DNA from 2 places in the Actinoplanes sp. NPDC051475 genome. Region 1 is predicted to be linked to the other one. Evidence: riboswitches for the same ligand, from Rfam matches in the RefSeq annotation. Region 1 holds a riboswitch; the other holds the start of a gene.

Region 1 (7,167 bases):
GCCATGCCGACCGTGTTCGCACCGCGGGCCGTGCCCGCCGGCTCCTCAGGCAACCACGACGGGCGAGGCGGACGGACCTGCTTCCCCTCGCCGGCCGGCGCGACGGCACCGGCACGACTCATACCACCGCGACCGGAAACTCCCCCGGCCTGACCCGGAACGCTGCCGACGCGACCAGGAGCGCTGCCGGAACGTCCGGGAGCGCTGCCGGCACGACCGGGAACACCGCCGGAGCGGCCGGAGACGCCGCGACCGGCTGCACCGCCGATCGAGCCCGGGAAACCGCGGCCCGTGCCGCCGACCGTCTCACCGATGACCGCTCCCGAGGGCAGGGCACGCGAGGTGCCCGCGCCGGGACGGATGGGCCGCGGCGCACCGCGACCCAAGCCGCCGAGGCCGCCACCGCCCAAGCCGCCACCGCCGCCGCCGATCGGGCCTGGGGTGGGCAGAACACCGGGCGGCACGACGCCGCCACCGGGCAGGCCGCCGGTGCCCGGCAAACCGGGAGTGCCCGTCGGCGGGGCCACGGGCGGGGTCACGCCCGGCGGGGTGATGACCCCGGCCAGGCCCGGACCACTCGTGCCCGCGCCGGAACCCGTCCCCGGGGAGGTATCGACCGGCGAGGTGACCGGGCCGGCCACGCCATCCGGGATGGTCGGCTCGTGGCCCGGCAGCGGCGGCACCGGGTCGTGCGGCACCCGTACGCCGTCCGCGCCGGCGCTCCGGACCGATCCGCCGCCGCCCGAGCCCGTGGTGGGGGTCGGGTCGGGTTCGCCCGGCGGTTTGGGGTCGCCCCACCTGCGCTCCGGGGGCTCGAGCTTGTACGGCGCCGGCACCTTGAGGCGGGCGACGTTGTCCTGGACGATGCCCTCCGCCGTGATCATGTGGGCGCGGGCCTTCTCGTCGATGTCGTCCTCGGCGTTGTCCCACCAGGAGGGGACGAGGTCGTCGTTCTTCTCTTTGTAGTCCTCGTAGAGGGGCTGGATCGCGTTCTTCGCCTGGCGCAGCGCCTCGAGGATGTTGGCGAGACCGGTCGCGGTGTCGTCCGCGTCGGTGCGGGCCGTGTCCATGCGGGCGATGAGGGTGTCCAGCTCCTCGACGAAGGCGGCCGACGACTTGTTGTCCTCCGGCGGCCACGCGGCGACCAGGTCCTCTCGGGCCTTGAGCAGCAGGTTGCGCTGATCCTTGACCGAGCCGGAGATCTCTCCCCATGCGGCGACCTGCCGCCACGCCTCGGGATCGTCCTCGTCGGCGACCATCGCCCACAGGCGGGGTGTGTTGTACGACTGCCAGGCCGTGCACCAGCTGCTGGTCAACACTCCGTCGCTCATACCGCGGCCGCCTGTCCCCCGTGGCGGGGCGGGTTCTGCGCCTGCTCGACGGCGAGGCGGGCCGCGCGGGCCTCCTGCGCGGCGGCCCAGAGCGCCTGCTCGGCCTGCTCGGTGGTCTTGGCGGCGCGCGTGTCCGACGCGTCGAAGTCGGCCGCCACCTTCTCGGCGGCGGCGGCGAGCAGCTTGGCCGCGTTCACGTACTCCTGGAGATTCGCGGTCGACGCCGCCAGTCCCTCGGCGTATCGCACCTTCGCCGCGTGCACCGCGCCGCTCGCGTTCTTCTCACCGAAGCGCACGCCGTCGCCCAGCTGGATGCCGGCCCGCTCGGTGGCCGGCGCGAGAACACTGTCCGTGTCCACGTGCACATCGGTGGCGAACTTGGTGAGCCCGCCCGTCTCGACATTGATACCTGGATCGCCCACGACAGCCTCCCCGTGCAGCCTTTGCCGTCACAGCAACGCCATCGAGGGTAGCGACCACCGGCGATGCTCGATACCCCGCCCGGCGGCGGGACCCCGGCACCTTCAGGCGGCGAGCCGGGCGACCGCGGCCGCGACCCGCTCATCGGTGGCCGTCAGCGCGATCCGCACGTACTGCCCGGCGGCCGGCCCGTAGAACGCGCCGGGCGCCGCGAGGATGCCGCGTTCGGCGAGCCAGTCGACGGTCTTCCAGCAGTCCTCGCCGCGGGTGGACCAGAGGTAGAGGCCGGCGCCCGAGTGCTCGATCGTGAAGCCCGCCCCGGTCAGGGCCGTACGCAACGCGGTGCGGCGGGCCTCGTATCGGGTGCGCTGGTCGGCCACATGGGACTCGTCCTCGAGCGCGGCGATCATCGCCGCCTGGACCGGAGCGGGGACGATCATTCCGGCGTGCTTGCGGACCGCCAGCAGCTCGGCCACCAGGGCCGGGTCGCCGCCGACGAAGCCCGCCCGGTAGCCCGCGAGGTTGGAGCGCTTGGACAGCGAGTGCACGGCGAGCACGCCGGTGTAGTCGCCGGCGCAGACCTCGTCGGACAACACCGACACCGGGGTGTCGTCCCAGCCGAGTGTGAGGTAGCACTCGTCGCTGGCCACGACCACGCCGCGTTCCCGGGCCCAGTCGACCACTTTGCGCAGGTGGGCCGCCGGCAGCACGTTGCCGGTCGGGTTGGACGGCGAATTGATCCAGATCAGCTTCACCCGCCGGGGGCCGATCGCGGTCAGGGAGTCGCTGCGGACCACCTCGGCACCGGCCAGCTTCACCCCGACCTCGTACGTCGGGTAGCACACCTGCGGGATGACGACGACGTCACCGGGGCCGATGCCGAGCAGTGTGGGCAGCCACGCCACGAGTTCCTTGGAGCCGATCGTCGGCAGCACTCCCGGCGTACCGGAGGCGCCGCAGGCTCGAGACAGCCAGGCCGAGATCGCCGCACGCAGCGCCGGGCTTCCCGCGGTCAGCGGATAGCCCGGCGCGTCGGATGCGGCGGTCAGGGCGGCCCGGATCGGCGCCGCCACCGGGTCGACCGGCGTGCCGACCGAGAGGTCGACGATGCCGTCCGGGTGCGCGGCCGCGACCGACTTGGCCGGTTCGAGCAGGTCCCAGGGGAAGTCAGGCAGCGATGCCGAGACCACGGTCAGTGCGCATCCCCGCGCGGCGGCTGGGCCGCCACGAACGCCGTGTCCTTCTCGATCTTGCCGACCTTCGACGCGCCGCCGGGCGAGCCGAGGTCCTCGAAGAACTCGTAGTTGGCGTTCGTGTAGTCCTTCCACTGCTCCGGGACGTCGTCTTCGTAGAAGATCGCCTCGACCGGGCAGACCGGTTCGCAGGCCCCGCAGTCGACGCACTCATCGGGGTGGATGTAGAGCATCCGGTTGCCCTCATAGATGCAGTCGACCGGGCACTCCTCGATGCACGCCTTGTCGAGCACATCGACGCAGGGCTCAGCGATGATGTATGTCACGGTCTTTCCCTTCCAGAGTCACGCCGCTTCGGAGCGCGACGGTACGCGCAGAGCCTAGTATCTCGCCCACAGGAGGTGGGGTGTGCTCCGACGGCAGGATGTGGGACACCGGGTGGTGGTTCGCCGGATTGTCGGTGTTTCCCAGGATCGCCCACTTTTCACGGACGCGCTCGGCGAGCTCGTGGAACTGACGGAGACGGATCTCACTCTCGCCACCGCCAAGGGCACGCTCCGGGTTCCCCTGAAGGACGTCCACCGGGCGAAAAGGGTGCCCCCGGCACGCCGCCCGCCGGCCGCCGACGTGGTGGCCCTCGAGCTGGCGGCCAACGACGGGTGGCCGGCGCCGGTGCAGGCCCGGCTGGGCTCCTGGATCCTGCGCGCGGCCGACAACTGGACCGGGCGCGCCAACTCGGCCCTGGCGGTCGGCGACCCGGATCGCACCCTCGAGGAGGCGATCGACGCGGTCGAACAGTGGTACGCGGCCCGCGGCCAGCAGCCGTTGATCAACACACCGATGCCGCTCGCCGCCCCGGTCAACGCGGCGCTGGACGAGCGCGGCTGGACGGCCCGGCCCCTCACACTCGTGCAGACCGCGCGGGTGGCGGCGCTGCTTGAGGTCCTGCCGGCGCGCGCCGACCTGCCGACGGTCGAGCTCGCCGACTCCCCCACCGACGGCTGGTACGCGATGGTCGCCGAGCACAAGGGCACGCTGCCCCGGACGGCCATCCGGATTCTCACCGGCGTACCGGATGCGGTTTTCGCTCATGTTCGCGACGCCGACGGTGAGCTGCTCGCGGTGGCCCGGGGCGCAGTGAGCGGGCCCGACCGGTGGTTGGGCGTTTCGCTGTTGCAGACCGCTCCGGCAGCACGGCGGCAGGGCCTGGCCGCGCATGTTCTGCGGGCGGTGGCGCACTGGGCGGTGCAGCACGGGTCGGCGCGGGCCTACCTCCAAGTGGAGGAGCGCAACACCCCGGCGGTGACGCTGTACCAGAAAATGGGCTTTGCGACCCACCACACGTACCTGACCCGCGAGGCGCCCGTGGGTTGACGCCGGGTCGCGGGCGTAACTACCGTAAGCAGGACAAACGAAGATCGCGCCGCATGAACCGCTGCGGGAGAGCTCCCGGCCGCGCCCGGGGCGCCGAAGGAGCAACTCCTCCCCGGGAATCTCTCAGGCACAGATACCGCTCCGGTCAGGCGACTCTGGAAAGCCGGGACACCGATGTCCCGCACCCACGGTGCAAACCGTCGTCACGACGGTGAAGCTCTCAGGTCCCATGACAGAGCGGGGAGGCCGCCCCGAGCACAGGGAGCCTTTTCCGTGGCGATCAGCGCGTTCGACCTCTATTCGATCGGCATCGGCCCGTCGTCGTCACACACCGTCGGCCCGATGCGGGCCGCCAAGCTCTTCGCCGCCGGCCTGGCCGACCCGACCCTGATTTCCCGGGTACGCGCAGAGCTGTTCGGCTCCCTGGGCGCCACGGGTCGGGGCCACGGCTCGGACACTGCCGTCATGCTCGGCCTCTGCGGCGAGGACCCGGAGACGGTCGACACCACGCGGGTCGGGGAACGGGTCGCCGCCATGCGCGCCGAGGGGCGCCTGCTGCTGGCCGGCAAGCATCCGATCGCCTTCGACGCCGACGCCGACCTGGTGCTGAACCGCCGGGAGAGCCTGCCGTTCCACCCCAACGGCATGCGGTTGCGGGCCTTCGGCGCGGACGGCGAGCTGGTCGCCGAGCGCACCTTCTATTCCGTCGGCGGCGGTTTCGTGGTGGAGGACGGCGTCGTCGCCGATCGGGACGACGCGACGGCGGTGCCGTTCCCGTTCGCCTCCGGTGCGGAGCTGCTGGAGATCTGCCGCCGGGAGGGCCTGCCGATCTCCGCGGTCATGCTCGCCAACGAGCGGGCCTCGCGACCGGCCGCGGACGTACGGGACGGGCTGCTGCACATCTGGGACGTCATGCAGGGGTGCGTCGAGCGCGGGCTGCACGCCGAGGGGATCCTCCCGGGTGGTCTGCGCGTACGCCGCCGCGCCCCGGCGCTGTGGCGTGACCTGATCGCCCACTCGGACACCGACCCGTTGCACGTCATCGACTGGGTCAACCTCTACGCGCTGGCGGTGAACGAGGAGAACGCCGCGGGCGGGCGGGTCGTCACCGCCCCCACCAACGGTGCGGCCGGGATCATCCCGGCGGTGCTGCACTACTACACCCGGTTCGTTCCCGGCGCCGACGACGAGGGCGTGGTCCGCTTCCTGCTCACGGCGGCGGCTATCGGCGTACTCATCAAGGGCAACGCCTCCATCTCGGGCGCGGAGGTCGGCTGCCAGGGCGAGGTCGGGTCGGCCGCCGCCATGGCGGCGGGCGCGCTCTGCGAGGTGCTCGGGGGTACGCCGGAGCAGGCGGAGAACGCCGCGGAGATCGCGCTGGAGCACAACCTCGGCCTGACCTGCGACCCGGTCGGCGGGCTGGTACAGGTGCCGTGCATCGAGCGCAACGCGATCGCTAGCGTGAAGGCGATCAACGCGGCTCGGCTGGCCGGCAACGGCGACGGTACGCATCGGGTCAGCCTCGACACCGCGATCCGCACGATGCGTGACACCGGCCGCGACATGTCGACGAAGTACAAGGAGACCTCGCTCGGCGGCCTCGCCGTGACCGTGGTCGAGTGCTAGGACTGTACGGATAGTCGTACACTGGGCGGCATGGATGTCACCTTCGCCGGCGACGGGTCGGCCACCATCGTTCCCACCAGCGAAGAGGCCGCGGCCCTGGGCGAGGAGTTCGGCGAGCTGCTCACCTGGTTCGCCACCACCCTGACCGCCCTGAGCTATCTGCGCACCGGCGACACCGACGAGTTCGACCGCAAGACGTGGGCGCACATGCTCGCCACGGCCGAACGGCACCTCGGCGGCCGCCTCGACGGCATCCGCGACGCCCTGATCCGGGCCCACGCCACGGTCGGCGGCACCTACGGAGAGGTGGCCAAGGCGATGGCCGTCGCGCGATCCACCGCGCAATACCGGCGCGACAGGGTCACCGCGAGCGCACCGAGCGAGTGGGAGCGGTGGGCGGTCAGCGGCGCACGATCCGGCGGGGCTTAGTCGTCTTCGCGATGGTGAACGCCTTGAGCGACTTCGAACGGTAGTCGCGCCCGAGCGCCGTGGCGACCCAGTAGCCGAGGAGGGTGCCGACGATCGCGAAGCCGCCGTACAGCCAGACCTGGGAGAAGAAGTTGCCCGCGCCGCCGGAGAACGGGTAGTCGCCGCTCACGAACGGGCCGACCAGGATGGTGAGCAGCATCGCGCCGGCCGCCGCCGCGGCCAGCTCGGGCAGCCAGGTGCCGAGCCGGACCCGCTGGGCCCACCGGTAGGCGACCACCGCGAGCACCAGGCCGACCACCGCGAACATGACGATCGATACCTTGTTCTCCGCGGAATCGTTGTCGGGGAAGGCGAAGCGCGTCACCAGGCGCGCCACCACGTTGATCGCGAACAGCGCCGCGGCCAGCACCGCGATCGACACCCAACGCTGCTTCATGACGCCCTCCCGGACGGACTCACGGCTCCTCGCCGCAGACGAATCGTGGCTCGGGATCGTAGCGCCAAGTGAACTTCTTGCGCTCGACCTCTTTGCCATCCTTGCGGATGACGCGCCACGCATCCTGTGTGAAACCTGGGAGTCCGCTGCTGGTTATGCACTTCGGGCCGGGCTCGCGGTGGACCGTCGGCGGGGAGGTGAGGTTGCGGCGGGGGCTGCGTACCGTCTTGACGCTGTCATAGACCTTGGTGCTCCACATCGAGACCGTCACCGACCTGCTCGTGTACGAGGTGTCGATGAAGATGCCCCACGGCGTGGTGTTCCTGAACTTGAGATCGAGCGTCGGGTAGAAGATCGT
Region 2 (7,167 bases), on a different contig from region 1:
CTGCCACAGCCCGGACCAGCGGCGTACGGCGAACAGCTCGTCGACCTGCACCGGGCCGACGCCGGGCAGGCGCGACAGGTCGTTGCGCTCCAGGTCGACGATCATGACGTGCTCGGCGCGTTCCTTGGCGGAGCCGAGCAGCTCCCGGCGGCCCGCCGCGGTCGCCGGCCGGGTGCCCTTGATCGGCCGGGTGACGACCCGCCCGGCGCGGACCTCCACGAGGGTCTCGGGGGACGCGGTGGCGATGGCCCAGTCCCCGCCCGCCAGGATGCCGCCGTATCGGGCTCCGGACAGTTTGGTCACCCGCTGTAGGGACGGGCCCGGATCTCCCGTGTACGGAGCGCTGGCGTGGCCCACGACATTGACCTGATAGACGTCCCCGCGCCGGATCGCGGCGCGGACGGTTTCGACCGCATCGGCGTGATCTTGACGTGTCCAGCTGTCCTGCCAGGGACCCAGCGACCAACCCCGGGAAATTGACTCAGGGTCACCGATCGGGCGCTGGGAGACACCGCTCCCCGGCTCCTCCCCGGCGCCGGTGTGGCGGTAGAGAACCGCTGCCACGTCAGGGATTCCGGGAACCGGCGTGGGGCGCCCGATCGCCCCGCCGGCCATCACCGATCCGGCCGCGGCTGACACGTACAGTGAGGATCCGCAGACCGTGCCGACGCCGTTCGGGTGGTTTGCATTAGCCGTTCGGATGAGGTCTCGCACCGGTAGTCCGTTGTCCGCGAGCCACGCTGTAACAAGCTCTGCAGGGTCACCACCGTCACCGAGGAACCACTCGAACACCGATGACGGACCGTGACGGCGCTGGCAGGAGGCCGGAGAACCCGGTGGAACGGCTGGCGCGACTGTCGCACAGTGTTGGTATCCACGGTTCCCGTGGCCCATCTCAACAGTGGATTCGCTCAATGGGGCGCCGTCACCCGCTCCCCCCGGACTCGTTCCGATGGGAGTAGTGTTCGCCACCGTTGATGTGAAACACAACACAACACAACCCCCCTGACCGGAGACCTCCGATGTGCCAGCACCAAACCACCTGCCCTTCCGCCGAGGCCGTGGACCGCGAAGCGGCCCGGGTCGTGGCAACCTTCCCCGAGCAGGGTTGGAGCCTGCTCTGCAACGGCGTCATCCTCTTCGAGGACACCGGCGAACTGCTGCCCGACGGCAGCCAGATCGAACCGCACCGCGGCCCCGCCCGGCACGCCCTCGCGGCCTGACCGGCCTGACCGGACCACCGGGCGGCTCGGGCCGTCGACGAGACGACCGCAACTAGTACGACCGCCGGAAGAGTAACGGCGACGAGGCCGCGACCGCGGACCGGCCTGCACCACCCGGCGCCCGCGCCCACCCGCGGCGCCCGCGCCCACCGCGGCGTCAGGGCCGCGCACGCCGCACGACGGCGAGGCGCCCCGCGCATGGCACACACACCGCCCGCGGGCCGACCGATGCACACCGGCCGACCCGCCCGGCGGCCTCAGTCCTCGAACGCCTCCGGCGACGGACACGAACACACCAGGTTCCGATCCCCGTACGCGCCGTCGATGCGCCGCACCGGGGGCCAGTACTTCGCCGTGCGGTCCACGCCCTCCGGGAAGCCGGCCAGCGACCGCGGGTACGCGTGCTCCCACTCGTCCGCCGACACCGCCGCCGCCGTATGCGGGGCGTGGTGCAGCGGGTTGTCGTCGCGCGGCCACTCCCCCGCGGCCACCCGGTCGATCTCGCCCCTGATCGCGATCATCGCCGCGCAGAACCGGTCCAGCTCCGCCAGGTCCTCGCTCTCGGTCGGCTCGACCATCAGCGTGCCCGCCACCGGGAACGACATCGTCGGCGCGTGGAAGCCGTAGTCGATCAGCCGCTTCGCCACGTCGTCCACCGACACACCCGTCGCCTTCGTGATCGGGCGCAGGTCCAGGATGCACTCGTGCGCCACCAGGCCCTCGTTGCCCGCGTACAGCACCGGGTAGTGGTCGCGCAGCCGCGCCGCCACGTAGTTGGCCGCCAGCACCGCCACCGCCGTGGCCTGCGCCAGGCCGTCCGGGCCCATCATCCGCAGGTACGCCCACGAGATCGGCAGGATCCCCGCCGAGCCGTGCGCCGCCGCCGACACCGCGTGATGGTCGCCCGGCTCGAGGGGGTCACCGGGCAGGAACTCGGACAGGTGCGCGCGCACCGCGACCGGACCCACACCCGGGCCGCCGCCGCCGTGCGGGATGCAGAACGTCTTGTGCAGGTTCAGGTGCGACACGTCGGCACCGAACTTCCCCGGCCGGGCGAAGCCCACCAGCGCGTTCAGGTTCGCGCCGTCGACGTACACCTGGCCGCCGGCGTCGTGCACCTTGCCGCACAGCTCCGCGATGCCCTTCTCGTACACGCCGTGGGTCGACGGGTACGTCACCATGATTGCCGAGAGGGCGTCCCGGTGCTTCTCGATCTTGGCGTCCAGGTCCGTCAGGTCCACGTTGCCGTTCTCGTCGCAGGCCACCACGACCACCCGCATGCCCGCCATCACCGCGCTGGCCGCGTTCGTGCCGTGCGCGCTCGACGGGATCAGGCACACGTCCCGGTGCGTCTCGCCCCGCGACCGGTGGTAGCCGCGGATCGCCAGCAGGCCCGCCAGCTCACCCTGCGACCCGGCGTTCGGCTGCACGCTCACCGCGTCGTACCCGGTGATCTCCGCGAGCCAGCGCTCCAGCTGCGCGACCAGGGCCTCGTAGCCCGCGGTGCGCGACGTCGGCGCGTACGGATGGATGTTCGCGAACTCCGGCCAGGAGACCGGCTCCATCTCCGTGGTCGCGTTCAGCTTCATCGTGCACGAGCCCAGCGGGATCATGCCCCGGTCCAGCGCGTAGTCGCGGTCCGACAGCCTGCGCAGGTAACGCAGCATCGCCGTCTCCGAGTGGTAAGACCGGAACACGGGGTGCGTCAGGAAGTCCGACGTGCGGGCCAGCTCCGCCAGCCCCGACCCGGCGGGCGCGCCGGCCGTCGCCCCGAACGCCGCCAGCACCGCCTCGACGTGCGCGGCCGTGGTCGTCTCGTCGCACGCCACCGACACCCGGTCGGCGTCCACCAGGCGCAGATCGATCCCGGCCCCGGCCGCCGCCTCGACCACCGCCGCCGCCCGGCCCGGCGCGTACGCCGTCACCGTGTCGAAGAACCGCGAGTGGGTGACCTCCACACCGGCCTCGGCCAGGCCACCGGCGACCGCGAGGGCGTGCCCGTGGACGCGGCGCGCGATCTCCCGCAGCCCCTCCGGGCCGTGGTAGACCGCGTACATGCTCGCCATCACCGCGAGCAGGACCTGCGCCGTGCAGATGTTGCTCGTCGCCCGCTCCCGGCGGATGTGCTGCTCCCGCGTCTGCAGCGCCAGCCGGTAGGCCGGCGCCCCGTCCGCGTCCCGCGACACCCCGACCAACCTGCCCGGCAACGACCGCTCCAGCCCGGACCGCACCGCGAGGTAGCCCGCGTGCGGACCACCGAATCCCAGCGGTACGCCGAAACGCTGCGTCGTGCCGGCCGCGATGTCGGCACCGATCTTCCCCGGCGCCCGCAGCAGGGTCAGCGCCAGCAGATCCGCGGCGACCGTCACCAGGGCACCGGCCTCGTGCGCCGCCTCCACCAGCGCCGCGTGGTCCCGCACCGCGCCGGACGCCCCCGGATACTGCAGGTGCAGGCCGAAGAACTCCGCCGGCAGAGCCGCATCCGTGTCCAGGTTCACCTGGCGCAGCTCGATGCCCAGCGGCTCCGCCCGGGTCCGCAGCACGGCCAGCGTCTGCGGCAGGGTGTCCGCGTCCACCGCGTACACGTTGCTCTTGCTCTTCGACGATCGGCGCGCCAGCGTCATCGCCTCCGCGACCGCCGTGCCCTCGTCGAGCATCGACGCGTTCGCCGTCGTCAGCCCGGTCAGGTCGGTCACCATCGTCTGGAAGTTCAGCAACGCCTCCAGGCGCCCCTGACTGATCTCCGGCTGGTACGGCGTGTACGCCGTGTACCAAGCCGGGTTCTCCAGCACGTTGCGCCGGATCACCGCCGGCGTGAAGGTGCCGTGGTAGCCGAGCCCGATCATCGAGGTCGTCACCGTGTTGCGCCCGGCGATCTCCCGCAGCTCCGCGATCGTCTCCTCCTCGGAGGCCGCGGCCGGCAGCTCCAGCGTGCCGTGCCAGCGGATCACCTCCGGGATCGCGGCATCCATCAGCGCCTCGAGGGATGCGTACCCGATCGCCTTGAGCATCTGGGTCTGAGCGTCCGGATCGGGACCGATGTGGCGATGTGCGAACGTCATGGCGGCTCCAGGGGACTTCCGAGGTCGACGGGCAACCTCCCCCTCTGTCATACCCACGAGTCGGACATACCCACGAGCGCACTTCAGAGTCGCCTTCCCCCGCGGTCCTTTTGCCTGAGAGGTTCCGGGGAGGATTTGCCCCTTCGGCGCCGCCGGCGGACCGGTGGTCTCTCCCGCGTGGGTGGTACGGCTGCGTTCAACCTACCAGCGGACGGATGTCGATCACGTGTCCCTAGGCTGTGGCGTGTGACCTACTCCCCCTCGGACGACCGCTACGCCACCATGACCTACCGCCGCGCCGGTCGCAGCGGTCTCAAGCTGCCGGCGATCAGCCTCGGCCTCTGGCACAACTTCGGCGACGCCCGCCCCCTCGAACGGCAGCAGGCCATCACCCGCCGCGCCTTCGACCTCGGCGTCACCCACTTCGACCTGGCCAACAACTACGGGCCCCCGCCCGGCAGCGCCGAGACGAACTTCGGCCGCATCCTGAGCACCGACTTCGCCGCCCACCGCGACGAGATCATCGTCTCCACCAAGGCCGGCTACGCCATGTGGGACGGCCCGTACGGCGAATGGGGCTCCCGCAAATACCTGGTGTCGTCGCTCGACCAGTCCCTCAAGCGGCTCGGCCTCGACTACGTCGACATCTTCTACCACCACCGCCCCGACCCGGAGACCCCGCTCGAGGAGACCATGACGGCCCTCGACGCCGTCGTCCGCGCCGGCAAGGCCCTCTACGTCGGCATCAGCAACTACAGCGCCGAGCAGACCGCCCAGGCCGCCGCCATCCTCCAGGAACTCGGCACCCCGCTGCTCATCCACCAGCCCTCCTACTCGATCCTCAACCGCTGGATCGAGCGCGACCACCTGCTCGACACGCTGGAACGCGTCGGCGCCGGCTGCATCGCCTTCAGCCCCCTGCAGCAGGGCCTGCTCACCGACCGCTACCTCGGCGGCATCCCCGACGACTCCCGGGTACGCACCAGCGTCTTCCTCGACGAGAGCGACCTCGACGCCCGGACGATGGGCCGCATCCACAGCCTCGACGACATCGCCCGGCGCCGCGGCCAGAGCCTCGCCCAGCTCGCCCTCGCCTGGGCCCTGCGCGACCCGCGCATGACCAGCCTCATCATCGGGGCCAGCAGCGTCGAGCAGCTCGAGACCAACGTCGCGGCGCTGCGGAACCCGGCGCTGAGCCAGGAGGAGCTCGACGCGGTCGACGCCACCGTCCTCGACCTGTGACCGACTTTCCGCCCCACACGATCCTCGCGGTCGTGGTCGGCTCCCGCGCGTACGGCCTCGACGGGCCGGACTCCGACCACGACCGCCGCGGCGTGTACGCGGCACCCACCCGCGCCTTCTGGCACCTCGACAAGCCGCCCACCCACCTCGACGGGCCCCACGACGAACAGTTCTCGTGGGAGATCGAACGGTTCTGCACCCTCGCCCTGCAAGCCAACCCGACCGTCCTCGAAGTGCTCTGGTCACCCCTGGTCGAACACGCCACCGCCGACGGCCACGAACTGCTCGGCGCCCGCGCCGCGTTCCTCTCCCGGCACGTCGCCCACACATACGGCGCCTACGCCCGCGACCAGCTCAAGCGCGTCGCCGCCCGGCGCGCGCGCACCGGCGAGACCAACCGCAAACAGGCGATGCACATGATCCGGCTGCTGCTGGCGGGCGCCCACGTCCTGCGCACCGGCGAGATCCTGGTCGACGTCCGCCCGCTGCGCGACCGGCTCCTGCTGATCAAAAACGGTGGAGAGCGGTGGGAATCCGTGGTCTCGTGGGCCGACGAGCTGCAGGCCGACCTGGCCGCCGCCGAGGCCGCCAGCGAGCTCCCGGACGAGCCTGACCGGGCCGCGATCGACGCGCTGCTCACCGGCGTACGAGAAAGGGGTCTGAAGTGACCGTCAACGTGCCCGCCTGGGCCGCGGAAGCCGCTGCCCTGCCCTATCCCACGGTTTTCGTGACAGTCAGCGGCGCCCACCTCTACGGCTTCGCGTCCGTCGACAGCGACCTCGACCTGCGCGCCAGCCACGTCCTGCCGGCCGCCGAGGTCGTCGGGTTGCGAACCGGCCCGGAGACGATCGCCTCCGACACCTGGCGCGACGGGGTGGAGCTCGACGTGGTCAGCCACGATCTGCTCAAGTTCGCCCGCCTGCTGAACAGCCGCAACGGTTACGTCCTGGAGCAGCTCCTGTCGCCGCGGGTCGTCACGACCTCCGAGATCCACCGCGCGCTGATCGCGCTGGCTCCGGACCTGATCACCAGCCACCATGCCCACCACTACCTCGGGTTCGCCGCCACGCAGGAGCGGCTGTTCGCCAAGACCGGGGAGCTCAAGCCGGCCCTGTACACGCTGCGGGTGCTGCACACGGGCATCCACCTCATGCGCACCGGAGAGGTCGTCGCGGACCTCGGGGTGCTGAGCTCGCTGGCGTACGTGCCGGAGCTGATCGCGATGAAGCGGTCCGCGGAGCACGGGGCGTTCCCCGACTCGCTGCGCGACGAGGTGGAGAAAGACGTTGCCCGGCTGCGCTCGGAGCTCGAGGCGGCGCGTGACGCTTCGACTCTCCCCCAGCACGCCGATCCGGCCGCGGTCGAGGCGTTGCACGAGCTGGTCGTGCGTACCCGCCTTAGCTGAAGCATTTGTTCCGGTTTGTGGTGTGGTGCTCCGCGCGTAAAGCATCCTAGGAACCTAGGGGTTATCCGTCGGTGCGGGTTGCGGTCTACGCTGGTCGTCATGTCCACCCGCACGCTCGACGGCCCGGTCGTCCACCTGGCGCGGCCGCACCGGCCCGTCCTGGTGGCCGGGACCCTGGGCGAGCTGAGCGGCCCGACCCACGGACTGGTCGAGCTGCCACTGCGCCTCTGGTGGA

The links. A riboswitch is a leader RNA that binds a small molecule or an ion and turns the genes downstream of it on or off. The one in region 1 is predicted to bind glycine.
Region 2: it holds a riboswitch for glycine, as region 1 does, so the genes downstream of both, gcvP (aminomethyl-transferring glycine dehydrogenase) here and AB0368_RS28410 (L-serine ammonia-lyase) in region 1, are expected to answer to the same signal.

What each region holds. Positions count from the first base shown of each region.
Region 1 is NZ_JBFAZZ010000015.1:115,433-122,599, reverse strand. Features, by position in the region: gene AB0368_RS28435 (hypothetical protein) at 1-1,331, opposite strand, end outside; gene AB0368_RS28430 (hypothetical protein) at 1,328-1,753, opposite strand; gene dapC (succinyldiaminopimelate transaminase) at 1,856-2,947, opposite strand; gene fdxA (ferredoxin) at 2,944-3,270, opposite strand; gene AB0368_RS28415 (GNAT family N-acetyltransferase) at 3,353-4,318, shown strand; glycine riboswitch at 4,373-4,467, shown strand; gene AB0368_RS28410 (L-serine ammonia-lyase) at 4,592-5,944, shown strand; gene AB0368_RS28405 (hypothetical protein) at 5,975-6,373, shown strand; gene AB0368_RS28400 (hypothetical protein) at 6,345-6,809, opposite strand; gene AB0368_RS28395 (VanW family protein) at 6,829-7,167, opposite strand, start outside.
Region 2 is NZ_JBFAZZ010000001.1:672,147-679,313, forward strand. Features, by position in the region: gene AB0368_RS03075 (chorismate-binding protein) at 1-894, opposite strand, end outside; gene AB0368_RS03080 (DUF5999 family protein) at 1,023-1,223, shown strand; gene gcvP (aminomethyl-transferring glycine dehydrogenase) at 1,481-4,285, opposite strand; glycine riboswitch at 4,378-4,471, opposite strand; gene mgrA (L-glyceraldehyde 3-phosphate reductase) at 4,532-5,527, shown strand; gene AB0368_RS03095 (nucleotidyltransferase domain-containing protein) at 5,524-6,195, shown strand; gene AB0368_RS03100 (nucleotidyltransferase domain-containing protein) at 6,192-6,932, shown strand; gene AB0368_RS03105 (hypothetical protein) at 7,032-7,167, shown strand, end outside.